4 regions of the Colwellia sp. MB3u-55 genome follow, and region 4 is predicted to be linked to each of the others. Evidence: predicted binding sites of a transcription regulator. Region 4 holds the regulator's gene; each other region holds the start of a gene.
What was found. The regulator MetJ, encoded in region 4, represses methionine synthesis genes. The targets are predictions, from matches to a motif close to TAGACGTCTAGACGTCTA.
Positions count from the first base shown of each region.

Region 1: a site for MetJ is predicted at 2,183-2,200, ahead of H4J66_RS06170 (cystathionine beta-lyase). Genes of this name have one in related genera too.
Region 2: a site for MetJ is predicted at 1,436-1,453, ahead of serA (phosphoglycerate dehydrogenase). Genes of this name have one in related genera too.
Region 3: a site for MetJ is predicted at 2,399-2,416, ahead of msrA (peptide-methionine (S)-S-oxide reductase MsrA). Genes of this name have one in related genera too.

Region 1 is NZ_JACGUS010000102.1:57,878-61,813, forward strand. Features, by position in the region: gene secF (protein translocase subunit SecF) at 1-326, shown strand, start outside; gene H4J66_RS06165 (GNAT family N-acetyltransferase) at 417-938, opposite strand; gene H4J66_RS06170 (cystathionine beta-lyase) at 968-2,152, opposite strand; gene H4J66_RS06175 (DNA polymerase II) at 2,274-3,936, opposite strand, start outside.
Region 2 is NZ_JACGUS010000122.1:124,092-128,027, forward strand. Features, by position in the region: gene H4J66_RS16735 (5-formyltetrahydrofolate cyclo-ligase) at 94-696, shown strand; gene rpiA (ribose-5-phosphate isomerase RpiA) at 748-1,404, shown strand; gene serA (phosphoglycerate dehydrogenase) at 1,511-2,740, shown strand.
Region 3 is NZ_JACGUS010000122.1:458,948-462,883, reverse strand. Features, by position in the region: gene H4J66_RS18265 (acyl-CoA dehydrogenase family protein) at 1-715, shown strand, start outside; gene H4J66_RS18260 (tetratricopeptide repeat protein) at 861-1,709, shown strand; gene msrA (peptide-methionine (S)-S-oxide reductase MsrA) at 1,809-2,354, opposite strand; gene H4J66_RS18250 (hypothetical protein) at 2,822-3,088, shown strand; gene H4J66_RS18245 (HAMP domain-containing sensor histidine kinase) at 3,095-3,757, shown strand; partial or broken gene H4J66_RS18240 (response regulator transcription factor) at 3,769-3,936, shown strand, end outside.
Region 4 is NZ_JACGUS010000114.1:45,845-49,780, forward strand. Features, by position in the region: gene metL (bifunctional aspartate kinase/homoserine dehydrogenase II) at 1-902, opposite strand, end outside; gene metB (cystathionine gamma-synthase) at 943-2,100, opposite strand; gene metJ (met regulon transcriptional regulator MetJ) at 2,284-2,613, shown strand; gene H4J66_RS10280 (hypothetical protein) at 2,636-2,989, opposite strand; gene H4J66_RS10285 (malic enzyme-like NAD(P)-binding protein) at 3,314-3,936, opposite strand, start outside.

The DNA of each region.
Region 1 (3,936 bases), on a different contig from region 4:
CGTTAAACGACTCTATTATTGTCGGTGACAAAATCAGAGAAATAATGAAATCTACCCATGACGCCACAATAGATGAAGTGATCAATCAAGCCATTAAATCAACCTTAGTGCGAACGATGATCACCTCAGGAACAACCCTAGTGACTATTATGGCTGTATGGGGTTTTGCTGGGGAGTCTTTAGCGGGCTTTTCTATTGCGCTATTTTCAGGGATTTTAGTGGGCACTTTCTCTTCTATGGTAATTGCGGCGACTGTGCCACAGTTACTCGGGCTAACTGCTGATTATTATCAACAAAAAGAGCTAGAGGTTTGTCCTTTACCTTAATGTAAACGGCTTGAGAAACAGTTAGCAACACTAGGATATTTTCACTTAAGTCCATATCCTAGTGTTAAACGTTGTTGTCTTTAAAGTTGGTTACTGTTCAAAAAGTGGAGCTAGTCTCACTTTATAAAGGTTATTGGTTGAGCCATAAAACTCAATAGTTTGTTCAAATAAAAAACCAAGTTTTTTTAATAACATGTTAGAGGGAGTATTTTCTAGTGAGGTGATCGCGACAACATTTACTGCATACTTATTGTCATAAGCAGCTTTTAATATGGCTAATGAGGCTTCTCGAGCAAAGCCTTGCGAACAGTATTGAGGCAACAAGGCATAACCTAAGTCAGGAAATTCCAATTCAGGCCGCTTTAACAAACCACAAAGTCCAATCGGTGTGTTATCACTTTTCAAAGCGACTAAGTTTAGCCCAAAGCCCTGTTCGCTATAGCTTGCTAGTGGACCATTAACTAAGTAGGCAATTGCATCTTTGGTCTCTCTAACCCCTTTGTCACCTATGTTTTTAATAAAAGCATCATCATTCAATAATTGCAGAACAAATTTATGGTCCTGCTCATTCAAGTGCCTAATGGTTAACCTTTGTGTCGTGCATAGCAGCATGTAAATTCCAAACGTTTAACGCGTAAAGCTTAAGCTCTATTTTCTAAGGCAGTATTCAATCGATCAAAGCCTCGAGCAAGGTCAGCAATTAAGTCATCAACATCCTCTAAACCTATATGCAGGCGAATTAATGGATACTCATAATCCCACTTTGTCGCTGTTCGCAAACGCCCAACATTGGTATTACCCAAAATTAAACTTTCAAAGCCGCCCCACGAATAGCCCATTTTAAAATGTTCCATACCATCAAGTAAGGCATTAAGTGATTGCTTATCACCACGGGTTAACACAAATGAGAACAAACCGTTAGCACCAGTAAAGTCACGCTTAAAATATTCATGGCCCGGACACGATTCAAATGCTGGATGAAGAATAACATCAACTTCTTCGCGTGTTGCTAACCAATTAGCCACTTTTAGCGCACTAATTTGATGTTGTTTTAAACGCACACCTAAGGTACGAATGCCACGCATTGCCAAATACAAATCGTCAGGTGACGTACATTGCCCCATTAAGTAACTGTTTTCACGCAGTTGTGGCCAATATTCTTCAGTGGCTATTGCCGTACCTAACATCACATCTGAATGACCAACGATATATTTAGTCGCTGCTTGAATCGAAATATCGACACCATAATCAAAAGGTTGAAAATTAACCCCTGCAGCCCAAGTATTATCGAGCATAACCATACAGCCATGCTGGTGAGCAACTTCAGCTATCCCGGGAACATCTTGAACTTCCATGGTAATAGAGCCAGGAGACTCTAAGAAAATAAGTCGGGTGTTTTCTTTAATAAGTCCAGCGATATCTCGGCCAATAGTTGGATCGTAATAAGTCGTTTCAACGCCAATATTGATCAATATTTTATCGCAAAAATCACGCGTGGGTTCATAAGCCGTATCGACCATAAGGATATGGTCACCGGTTTTAACAAACGAAAGAATAGCATTAGTGATCGCCGCAGTACCCGATGGATAAATGGCACAACCGGCGCCTCCTTCGAGATCAGTCATAGCATCGGCGAAAGCAAAAGCCGTTGAGGTGCCCCTTCTGCCATAGAAAAGTACTTGATTACCACGATTTGCTGTTGCGTGATTCATTTCTTTAACCGTATTAAAAACAACGGTTGATGCACGTTCTACCGGGGGATTAACAACGCCACGTGTCCATTTTGATTTTCGTCCCGCATTGACTATTTTGGTATCGTTGATCATGATCTTTCATCCTAAAACATAAAATTCATTTAGCCATCTAAATAGCTAACTCAATAAAGTCACCTTATGATCTTTCCAAGCATGATGCACGATTTATTTATATTAATTAAAACAGCAGAGGCTATTGAAACAAGTTCATTTGATCACTGGTTAATTTTTCGAAACTACTCCCGACAAAAGGTAAAATAGCATCAGCAACGGTCGCTAATTGCCGATCGATATAAAACTGGTAATCGAGTGGCGCGTTAACATAACCTTTTGCTTGCGGTCCAGAAGTCGTGATCAAGTACTCTATCCAACCACGTTGCTGATATTTTAACGGTTGCTTATTTATCTTGTTTATATCATCGGCTAAACGTGCCGCTTTCACATGTGGAGGCACGTTTTTAACATAATGATCTAACTGCCTACGAATGCGTTTACGATACACCAGTAAATGATCTAATTGCCCTGCTGATGTTTGAGTAACAAAATTGCGTACATAGTCAGCAAAAGGTTCGCCATTAAATATTTTTAAATACAACTCTCGTTGAAAAGTTTTAGCCAGTTCAGTCCAATCGGTGCGGACGCTTTCTAAGCCTTTAAAAATCAATTCTGATGACCCCTTCTTTTCTACAATGCCAGCATAACGCTTCTTAGTACCGACATCTTGTCCTCTGATGGTTGGCATCAAAAATTTGCTAAAATGTGTTTCAAACTCAATTTCAAGTTGGCTTTCTATCGCAAATTCTTTTTTAAGCGTTGCTTGCCACCTAAGATTAATTTTATCTTGTAAGGTTTTACCCAGCTTTTGGCATTGCTGGTGGTTAAAATCATCGTCAACACTGACGAAAATAGAATCGGTATCGCCATAAATGACTTGATAACCATCATCTTCTAGCCACATTTTAGTGGTGATTAATAATTCATGGCTTCGTTTAGTGATTGAACCGGATAAACGAGGATCAAAAAATCGACATCCCGTTGAACCTAAGACTCCATAAAACGAATTCATAATAATTTTTATTGCTTGTGACAATGCCGCATTTTTATCTTTTTTAGCGATATCACGCTCTAACCACAGCTCATTAATAATGTCAGGTAAGAAATGTTTATCCCTAGAGAAATAAGCACCATCAAAACCTTTTATACTAGTCTCAGGTGATTGTAAACCTTCAATTAGGCCCATAGGATCAATATTAAAACTTCGAATAATAGAGGGATAAAGACTTTTAAAATCAAGTACTAAGACATTTTTATATAAACCCGGAATAGAGTCCATCACATAACCACCAGGAGAAATTAGCCCTTGCAAGCCATCGCCCATATTGGGCGCAATATAACCACTACGGTGTAATTTAGGTAAATATAAGTTGGTAAACGCTGCCACAGAGCCGCCAATACGGTCTATAGATAAACCGGTTAGTTTGGCGCGCAAACGCGTGAATTCGAGTAACAAGGATTGTTCAAAGATCAGGGTAACTAAATGGCAATCTTCAAGGTTATAAGCGGCTAAAGCTAGCTTGTCATTGGCAAAGTTGTTGTTAATTTCTTGCATTCTATTGTCAACATCATCGACCTTTTTCCCCTTACCTAATAAGGCATTGGCAACAAAATCAAGGGAAAAACTTGGAAAGTTATAAGTCGCGTTTTTTAGTAAATCAATACCATCAAGGACCACTCTGCCAGCGACATCAATAAATTTTTGCTCATTTTGACTACCGCCTGCCGAACGTGTTCGCCAGCGGGGAGACTTATCATTGCGGCCGATATTAAATGGGATATTATAAATATCACAGCGTTTT
Region 2 (3,936 bases), on a different contig from region 4:
AAAAGCCAACATTTATTGTTGGCTTTTTTATAGCTAATTTTTACTGTAACTTACTTGTTGTCGTTAGACTTATTTTATAAGGGGTTAAATATCATGAAAACAAGAGATGTTCTTCGCCAAGAAATTCGCTATCAACGCAGTTTATTAAACGCTGACCAGCAAGCAGAACAATCACTTTTATTATCGAAGAGACTCATTAAAGAAAAAGTAGTCAAAGGCGTTAAACACATCGCTATTTATTTAGCCAATGATGGCGAGTTAAATACTCAGCCTTTTATTGATTGGTGCTGGCAAAATAGCATCACCGTATATTTACCGGTAATACATCCTTTTAGTAAGAATAATTTACTCTTTTTAAAATATACTGAGACGTCTATTCTCGTCAAAAATAAATATGGTATTTTAGAACCTAAGCTTAACGTTCAAGATATAATAACGGTCGCTCAGCTTGATATTATTTTTACTCCCTTAGTCGCCTTTGACCCATATGGTAATCGCTTAGGCATGGGTGGTGGCTTTTATGACCGAACACTTTCGGCTTGGCATGATCAATATCAACAAAACAAACACGCTAAACCCTTACCAGTTGGCTTAGCTCACGATTGCCAAAAAGTTAACACTATTCCCTTTGAAAGTTGGGATATTCCACTGCCTAAAATTATCACTCCTACCACCAGCTATAACTTCGATATTTAATCATCTGCTGATATACTTCTACCTAACTTCTCCTCGCTAATTAGGATTCACATGACACAAGATGAAATGAAGAAGGCAGCAGCCTTTAAAGCACTCGAATTTATTAAAAACGATACCATCGTTGGCGTAGGCACCGGGTCTACTGTTAATCACTTTATTGACGCCCTAGCAACAATCAAAGACGACATTGAAGGTGCAGTTTCTAGCTCTGAAGCGTCGACTCAAAGATTGAAAGCCCATGGTATCGAAGTGTTTGAATTAAATAATGTCGGTAGCATTGATGTTTATGTTGATGGCGCCGATGAAATTACTGAATATCTGTCGATGATAAAAGGTGGTGGTGCTGCACTAACCCGAGAGAAAATTGTCGCGGCCGTAGCAAAAACATTTGTCTGTATTGCCGATGAAAGTAAGCAAGTAAAAGTGCTAGGTAAATTTCCACTACCGGTAGAAGTTATTCCGATGGCACGAAGCTATGTGGCTCGTGAATTAGTTAAGTTAGGTGGCGATCCCGTTTATCGTCAGGGTGTAATTACCGATAACGGTTGTGTAATTCTCGATGTACATAACTTAGAGATACTTGATCCCAAAAAACTTGAAAATGATATTAATGCCATTGTAGGTGTTGTTACTAATGGTTTGTTTGCACTACGTGGCGCTGATGTTTTAATTTTAGGCACTCAAGATGGCGCAAAACTGGTAAAATAAATCTTTAGAGTTTATACACTATATGCTAGTTTAGATATCTAGCCATCTAAATGCTTTATATTTTTTAAGGCAATGACCACTATAGTCCCACATGAGATATTAGAAAATGAGCAATAATTCATTAGCAAAAGAAAAAATTAAAATTTTATTACTTGAAGGTGTCCACCCGAGCGCTGTTGAAGAGTTAAAAATGAAAGGCTACAGCAATATTGAATGTATTAGTACATCGCTTGCTGAAGAAGATTTGATCAAAAAAATTGCTAATGTTCACTTTATTGGTATTCGTTCTCGTACTCAGTTAACTGACCATGTACTAAGCCATGCTAAAAAACTCGCGGCTATTGGTTGTTTCTGTATTGGTACTAACCAAGTTGAAATTAAAGCGGCACAAAAACGTGGCATTCCAGTATTTAATGCCCCGTTTTCAAATACACGCTCGGTTGCCGAACTTGTATTAGGTGAAACTTTATTATTATTACGTGGTATTCCTGAAAAAAGTGCTAAAGCTCATCGCGGTGAATGGCATAAATCTGCAGCTGGCTCGGTAGAAGCTCGTGGCAAAACCTTAGGTATTATTGGTTACGGCCATATTGGTACACAGTTAGGTATTTTAGCTGAAACGTTAGGTATGCGTGTTCGCTTTTATGATATCGAAACTAAACTTTCCTTAGGTAATGCGAGCCAAGCACCTAGTTTAAAAGCTTTATTAAAAGAAGCTGATGTAGTTAGTTTGCATGTGCCTGAAACGGTTCAAACGCAAAACATGATGGCAGCAAAAGAATTTGCAATCATGAAAGACGGTGTTATTTTTATCAATGCTTCTCGTGGTACTGTTGTTGATATTGACGCATTAGCTGAAGCGCTTAAAAGTAAAAAAGTCGCTGGCGCAGCAATCGATGTTTTCCCTGTTGAACCCAAAGGTAATGATGAAGAGTTTATTTCACCACTACGTGCATTCGACAACGTTATTTTGACGCCACATATTGGTGGTAGTACTAAAGAAGCCCAATCTAATATCGGCTTAGAAGTTGCCAGTAAAATGGCAAAATACTCTGACAACGGTTCAACACTTTCGGCAGTAAACTTCCCTGAAGTTTCTTTGCCTGGTCATACGGGAACAAGCCGTTTATTACATATACACCGCAATCAACCGGGCGTGTTAACCCAAATTAACCAAGCATTTGCTAAGCACAATATTAATATTGCAGCACAGTACTTACAAACAGACGATCAAATTGGTTATGTAGTTATTGATATTGAAGCACAAGATAGTGTACTAGCATTACGTGAATTAAAACAAATTGACGGCACAATACGCGTACGTATTCTTCATTAGTTTTTCTAAGTATTTAGCGTAAACAATAATAAACGAGACTTAATAAGTCTCGTTTTTTTTATTGCCACATTAACAATCCATCATTTGACCGTGTAAAAAAACCTATTACAGCCTGATAATACTGAAATGAACGAACTTGTAGTCATACTGAATTTAAAAAACTCAGATCTTTTGTAGTTATTTACTTTCGTCATACTGCATTTATTTCAGTATTCATTCCCGTAATGCTGAATTTATTTCAGTATCCATTCTCATCATACTGAATTTATTTTAGTATCCACTCCCATCATGCTGAATATATTTTAGTATCCACTCCCATCATGCTGAATATATTTTAGTATCCACTCCCGTCATGCTGAATTTATTTCAGTATCTGGGCATTGGGTTGTTAAGGACGAGATCCTGAAACAAGTTCAGGATGACGGCGGTTGGGTTCATGCTGACGGGGGGGTGAGTTCATGCTAATGGTAGATTGGGTTCAAACTAAACTTGTTTCAGTATCCATTCTCGTCTTGCTGAATTTATTTCAGTATCTGGGCTTTGGGTTGTTAAGGACGAGATCCTGAAACAAGTTCAGGATGACGACGGTTGCGTTCATGCTGATGGGTGATGCGTTGATGCTGAATTTATCTCAGTATCCACTCCCGTCATGCTGAATTTATTTCAGTATCTGGGCTTTGGGTTGTCAAGGACGAGATCCTGAAACGAGTTCAGGATCTCGGCGGTTGGGTTCATGCTGACGGAAGTTGGGTTCATACTGAACTTGTTTCAGTTTCCACTCCCATCATACTGCATTTATTTCTGTTCCACTCCCGTCATGCTGAATTTATTTCAGTATCTGGGGTTTGGGTTGTTAAGGACGAGATCCTGAAACGAGTTCAGGATGACGGCGGTTGGCTTCATTCTGATGGGTGTTGCTTTAATGCTGAACTTATTTCAGCTTCCATTCCCGTCATGCTGAATTTATTTCAGCTTCCATTCTCGTCATGCTGAATTTATTTCAGTATCTGGGCTTTGGGTTGTTAGGGACGAGATCCTGAAACGAGTTCAGGATGACGGCGGTTGGCTTCATTCTGATAGAGTTTGCGTTCATTCTGGTGGTGTTTGGGTTCACACTAAACTTCTTTCTGTTTCCCCTCCCGTCATGCTGAATTTATTTCAGTATCCATTCTCGTCATGCTGAATTTATTTCAGTA
Region 3 (3,936 bases), on a different contig from region 4:
TGATGCGTACTTACTCAATGGCAGCAAACTCTATATTACCAGTGCCAGCTTTGCTGACATCTTTGTTGTTTGGGCGGTAACTGACGCGACCGCTCGAAAAGGTAAGGGTATTTCATGTTTCTTAGTGGAAGCAAATACGCCAGGTATTACGGTCAGTAAGCCAGAAGAAAAAATGGGGCAAAAAGCATCACCCACAAATGAAGTGAGCTTTAGTAACTGCCGGATACCTGCTAGTGCCATGATGGGCAAAGAAAATAAAGGCTTTGGCGTTGCGGTTGGCGAACTTGCGGGCGGTCGAATTGGTATTGGTTCATTAGCGCTAGGTATTGGTTTAGCCGCCATGGATTACGCCCGTGCCTTTATCACTGAACGTAAGCAGTTTGGCCAAGCATTATCAAACTTCCAAGGTTTACAATGGAAACTTGCCGAACGTTACACAGATTTAGAAGCAGCCCGTTTATTGTTAATGCAAGCTGCTTATACTAAAGAACAAGGTTTACCCTTTGGTAAAGCCGCCTCTATGGCGAAGTTATTTGCGGCAGAAAAAGCAAATATTGCTTGTTATGACGCATTGCAATTAATGGGTGGTGCTGGCTATATTAAAGAATATCCACTTGAACGCATGGCTCGCGACGTACGTATTACCACTATTTATGAAGGCACTAGCGAGATCCAAAAAATCATTATTGCTCGCGAGTTATTAAACGAAGTCTAATTATTATTACACTTATATAGTACTAAAGCTGAAGGTCTCTTTATTGATAGGCGTTCAGCTTTTTGTATTAAGGCACTTGCGCTTTTTATAATTGCCCCAAAATATAGAATATAGACGCTCATCAATAAACTAAATGGAAGTGAATGTGACTACAAATGCCATTGAAATTACCCTAGAAAATTTTCAACAAATTATTTTAGAAGAATCAAAATCGAAGTTAGTCTTAGTTGACTTTTGGGCGGCACAGGTCCCTGAGAGTTTGGAGCTTAAAGATAAGTTAGCCATCGGCTTGCAGGGTTTTGAACAGTATATATTATACGCCACGGTTGATTGTCAAACTCAGCAACAAATTGCCCAACAATTTGGTATTCAAGGTTTACCTACGGCTATTTTAGTGAAAGATGGCCAACCACTTGATGGTTTAACTGGGCCACAAGATGATGACAATATAAAAGAATTTTTAGCGAATCATTTACCTAAAGAAGAAGACTTATTACTTATTCAGGCGCAAAAGTTGTTAGCTGATAATAATATTAATGATGCATTTACGGCGATTAATAGTGCTTATCAACTTAATAGTGAACGTGCCGACATTAAATTAATGATGGCAGATGTTTATTTACAAACGGGTAAAATAAGCGAAGCCGAATCTTTATTAACCACTATTTTAATGGTTGATCAAGACAGTCACTATCAAGCGCTTATCGCTAAACTTGAGCTTGCCAGTCAAGCCGCGGACTCACCAGAAATTAAAGCATTAGAAGCACAGTTAGTGGACGACGTTGACAACATTGCTCTACAACATCAACTTGTTGCGCAATACAGCCAAGTCAACCGACATGAAGAAGCGTTGACGTTACTGTTTCGTTTAATGCAAAAAGACAGTAGTGATGCTGCCAGCAAAGATCTTTATCTGGATGTGTTAAAGGCTTTACCTGATGGCGACCCATTAGCCAATAAATTCCGCAGAAAACTGTATACCTTAATGTATTAAATCAGTACTTGGTAGCAAATGCGTGACACTGATTGTTTCAGTGTCCGCACTTTGTTAAAAATGAGATTTTATTCTCAAGCTGACAATATTACTTTAAGCCTATGATGGTTTTAATTTACTTACGAACGTTTTTCTAAATTTCGCGAGCTTAGGTGAAACAACTGCCTGACAGTAAGGATTACCAGGATTATTATTGAAATAGTCTTGATGAACATCTTCACCAGAAAAGAACTCTGACGCTTGAGTTACCTCAGTCACAACCGCTGAGCTATACATATTGCTAGCGTCGACTTCTTTAATAATATCTTCAGCAACTTGCTGTTGTTCTTTGCTGTGATAAAAAATCCCTGAGCGATACTGGGTTCCTATATCGTTACCTTGACGATTTAATTGGCTGGCATCGTGTAGCGTAAAAAATACTTCTAATATTTCACGACAAGTGATCGCTGCGCTATCAAAAGTTAACTGCACGACTTCTGCATGGCCGGTTTGACCCGAGCAAACGTCTTCATAAGTTGCTAGCGCTGCGCTGCCGCCCATATAACCTGATATGGCAGATTTAATGCCGATTAATTGGTTGTATGCACCTTCAATACACCAAAAGCAACCGCCTGCCAGGGTGATTTTTTCTTCATGTGATGACATTAAAATAAACCTTAATAAATTTGATTAAAATAACTGTATAACAATAGACGTTTAGATGTCTATATGTTTTTATCTGAAATTTAAAATAAACTGTTTTTGATTAGTTGAAAATATAAAAATTAGCGTAATATCAACGAATACGATTAACCAATATAAAACATTATGTCTTTATTTTTTAGTAAGTTTAACCAAGTTCGCACCGTTCTTTTATTACGCAGTGCGGCTATAATTATTCAGCTGATATTAATACTTTTGTTAATGGCGTTTTAAACTATCAACTGCCTTGGTTACCGCTCATTATTGTTATTTCAATTGAAGCTTTATTTACCTTAGTCAGCTATTTATATTATAAGTCTGGAAAAGAAGTTGATAAGCGCGCCTTACTTGGGCAGATTTGTGCTGATATTTTATTTCTCTCACTTATTTTATATTTTAGTGGCCGAGCAACTAATGCTTTTGTCTCGTTATTGCTTATTCCTATTGCTGCTGTGACGTTAACTCCGCTGTTACTTGGAAGTGTCGCACTATTAGCGATTGCTTCATACAGTGTTTTATTGTGGTTATTACCCATGTCAGTAATGCATGGCAATATGCAAAGCCACTTTATTGGTGTGTGGATAAATTTTCTCTTTTCTAGCATTGTTGTTGCAACCGTTGTTGGCCAAATGGCACGAAGAATCCCTCAAAAAGAACAAGCAATAGCTGCTTTTCGGGAAGAGCAATTAAAGCAATAAAAAATCATGTCATTAGGGGGCGCTTCTGCGCAAATAACTTATCAGCTCGCTACTCCCATAGTAACTGTAAAGTTGCTTGTCGATGAGCTCAGTGAGGAGCTACCTGAGCACCCTGCGATTGTTGACTTACAAAGACAATTATTACGTTGTAGCAGAAGTTTAGCTGAGTTTCGTCAAATGGTTTTTGAGATTAAAGAGCAAAAGTCAAAAGAGGTGCTTTGTGCTGATATTGTGCAACAAGTGCGTGATCATATTAACTTAAATTATCCTGATGTTAGGGTGAACTTCTTCTCTGAGAAGCACCAATCAATACTCAGTGAAAACGCTAAAGTATTGGCTGATGCTTCATTATTGCCAGCAATTTTAAATTTAGTTAATAATGCGATTCGATCCACTAAAGTCAGCGGTAGTGATAAAATTGAGTTATCTAGCTTGTTTGATGAAAAAAATTGGCAGCTCAGTATGCGTGATTTTGGTTGTGGTTTTACCCAATTAACACTAAGTGAGTTAGGCGTTAAACCTGTAAACAGCAAACAAGGATTAGGTATGGCAGTATTTTTGAGTCATGCAAGTTTAGAGCGATTAGGCGTTACACTTGCCTTAACCAATCACGTTGCTGGTGGTGCATTAGTAACGTTGAAATTAGCGTTAGTGGTTAATGATACGTAGGAAAAAAATGGATGAAATTATTAATTGTTGAAGATGACAGCACCTTTGCTAATACGCTTAAAAGACGCATTTGAAAACATGGCTACAGCTGTTGGTTGGCCGATAACATTAATGATGCATTGTTAACCTGTCATCGTCAGTTGCCAGAATTCATATTACTCGATATGAAACTCCATCAT
Region 4 (3,936 bases):
GAAATTTCAGGATCAAAGCTACTTGCTACATGAAGGTGTGTGCTGTGGTTAGTAAGCGGCTGTAAGGTTTTTGCATGCAAAACCGGGTTACCTAAGCGCCCCAATTCTTTCGCGACACCATTAGGTAAGCGATGTAATTTACGGGCAAGTGGCACAATACGAGGATCGGCACTATATATGCCATCAACATCAGTCCATAGGGTAACATTCAGCGCGCCCGACAGTGATGCAATAATTGTTGCTGAATAGTCACTACCATTTCGGCCTAAGGTACAGGTTTCACCTTGAGAATTTTTAGTGATATAGCCAGTAATAACCGCCAACTTTCCTTTTTGTAACTTCTGCTGAAAATTTTGACTACTTTGCTGATTGTCGACTGCACAGTCTTTATCATTATTGATAACCAGAAAGTCACGCGCATCAATAGCATAACTTGGACAAACTTTTTCACTTAACACCGCCGATAATAAACGCGCCGACCACAGTTCTCCAAATGCCAGCATATCAGCATGGTGCTGGCTTGGCTGGTCAGATAACCAAGCCGTTAACTGTGTTATATCATCAGACAAAACCTTGATAAGGTCTGCTGCACTGCTAGGGTTCAATAACTCACCAATTAATGTGCTTTGTGATTTCTCTAGTGTTTCAATAGCCAAAAACAGCTCGTCACTTTTTTCAAGTGCGAGTTTATAAATATTGAATAAGTCATCCGTCGTGTTTCCATTTGCCGAAACAACAACTAAATCATTTAGTTGACAGTTTTGACGAATAATATCAACCACACGTTCAATACATTGGGTAGTTGCTAAGCTGCTGCCACCAAATTTATGTACATGAATAGCATGCTTCGCCAGTTGATTTTTCCCTGATGATAATTGTTCTACTGTATTTGACTGTGTCATTTTCACTCGTTAATTTTTCTACTAAAAATAGTCTATAACTTTAAATTTGGCTTGCCGATAAAGCTTGTTCTAAGTCATTAATAATATCACTAACATCTTCAATACCGACAGAAATTCGGATTAAAGATTGAGTGATACCTGCTGCAATTTGTGCTTCAATTTCCATACCTGCATGGGTCATCGTTGATGGATGACTGATTAAACTTTCAACGCCACCTAATGACTGTGCCAAGGTAAAGAGTGATAAGTTGTCAAACAGTACTTTAACCGCTTCAACACCGCCTTTTATTTCGAAACTCATCATAGCGCCAAAATCTTTTTGCTGACGCTTAGCAATTTCGTGTCCCGGGTGATTTTTTAAACCAGGAAAGTATACCGCGTTAATTGCTCGATGATTTTCTAAGTATTTTGCAACAGCATTAGCATTTTCTTGATGCTGTTTCATACGCAGCGGTAAGGTTTTTAAGCCACGTAATGCCAGATAACTGTCGAAAGGTGAACCCGTAATACCAATACAATTTGCCCACCACGCTAGCTCTTCACCCAGTTCTTTTTCTTTTGTTACTAACACTCCACCCACAACATCACTATGACCATTAATATATTTAGTTGTCGAGTGAAAAACAATATCAGCACCTAATAATAGCGGTTGCTGTAACAAGGGAGAAAGAAACGTATTATCTACTGCCACTAAAGCACCAACAGCATGACTGGCTTGAGTAACCTTTTTTATATCAACCAACCGTAATAATGGATTACTGGGTGACTCAATCAAAACTAATCTTGGCTTTTGTTCAAGCGCTTGCGCTAAAGCTAGATCATCGTTTTGATCAACAACAAGCACATTAAATAAGCCACGTTTTGCTAGGTGGGTAAACAAGCGATAACTTCCACCATAGCAATCATGTGGAATAACAACCGTATCTTTTGTTGTCAGTAACTGACAGATTAAGTGCACCGCTGACATTCCTGTGCTAGTAACAATGCCAACAGCACCCTGCTCTAAATCAGCGATAGCTTGTGCAAACGTGCTTCGAGTTGGGTTGCCTGTTCGGGAATAATCAAATTGGCGCTTATTGTTGAAGCCTTTTAAAGCATAAGTACTCGATAAATGAATGGCAGGAACAACCGCACCGTGATGTTCATCACTATTAATGCCGGCTCTAACAGCTAATGTTGCTGGTTTTTTGCTTGTCATTTTTTGCTCCAATCGGGCAGTAAAATCAAATAGATGTTTGGACGTCTATAACTCTAAACACTTTACTTTTGTCGGTCAAGAACTTTAGACTTCTAAACTTCTACACATTCGTTATTGACTCAACGCCAACAACCAGTAAAATCTAACTTATAAAAAGTAATTTAGCTAAACAAAGGTAATTAAATGGCAAAGTGGAATGGCGATTATATAAAACCATACGCCGAACATGGTAAAAAAAGTGAGCAAGTTAAGAAAATTACGGTCTCAATCCCGTTGCGGGTACTGAAAGTGTTAACGGATGAACGTACTCGTCGGCAAGTTAACAACTTACGCCATGCAACTAACAGCGAATTGTTATGTGAAGCTTTTCTGCATGCTTTTACCGGACAGCCTCTTCCTGATGATGGCGATTTAACAAAAGACAATACAGAGATGTTACCTAAAAGTGTGCGCGAAGCGTTAATAGCAAAAGGTATTACCGACTTCAGTCAATTTGAAATTGAAGACGAGTAGCTAAGGGTTTTAATGCACTTACTCAAAAAGACGCTCCGGCGTCTTTTTTTATGCCCGTACGATAAGCATCTACAATCGCCAGTACCCAGCAAGTTAATAGCATATAAGTTAATGTACTCACTAGGATAGGGTCAACAATAATGGGATTTCTTGCCATCTCAGCGATCAGTGCTTGGCTATTTAGCGCAACTTCACCTGATTTAACTTTATTGATAAGTGGCTGATATTGCCTCATCACTTCTTCAATATACAAATATGCCGTCACAGAAAAACTTAAAATAAATAACGTAGCCCGTCGATAAGCGTGACAAATTAGTTGGCCAATACCCGGGTAAACAAGTGCTGAGAGTAAAGCGGCTTTCGTTGGAGTTTTCATTGTTATTCGTTCTACTCAATATTGTCACGCTTTGAAATCGGTGACATTGCCTTAAGAGGTGCAAGTATTAATGATTTGTCAGGAACATAGATGACGTACAAGAGTAATAATGCAGCTAATACATCGATGCCTTGGAGTCACCATGACCAATTACCCTTAATAACCTACTCTTTACCATCTCGGTAACTGCTGCTGCGTTACCCTACTTTCTACTCCCTACTTCCTGCGTAGATACAGTCACTGGACCATAACATACTATTTGTCATAAATATAAAAAGGAGAGTCGAGCTCTCCTTTTACAGCGTTGTTAATAAATACTACTGATTATGCCATATAGTTTTCAGGTAATTCTAGGGCTGCCACTCCAGATTCAACCGCCGCTTTAGCAACGGCAAGCGCTACTCGACCACACAAACGAGGATCCATTGGCTTAGGAATAATATACTCCTTACCAAAGGTCAAACTTTTCTCACCACTAGCATCTAACACTTCTTGTGAAACCGGTTCCTTTGCTAATTCACGAATAGCATGAACAGCAGCAATTTTCATCTCATCGTTAATCGTTCTAGCGCGAACATCTAAAGCGCCACGAAAAATAAAAGGAAAACATAACACATTATTGACTTGGTTAGGGTAATCAGAGCGACCGGTAGCAATAATAAGATCATCACGAACAGCAAGTGCTAATGAAGGTTTTATTTCAGGGTCTGGGTTTGAACAAGCAAAGATAATTGGATTTGGCGCCATTAATTTTACATGCTCAACAGAAAGCAAATTGGGTCCAGAAACACCGACAAATACATCTGCACCATCGATAACATCTTCAAGGGTACGTTTATCCGTATTATTAGCAAACATCCGCTTATATTCGTTAAGATCATCACGTCGGGTATGAATCACACCTTTAGTATCAAGCATGTAGATTTTTTCGCGCTGAGCGCCACATT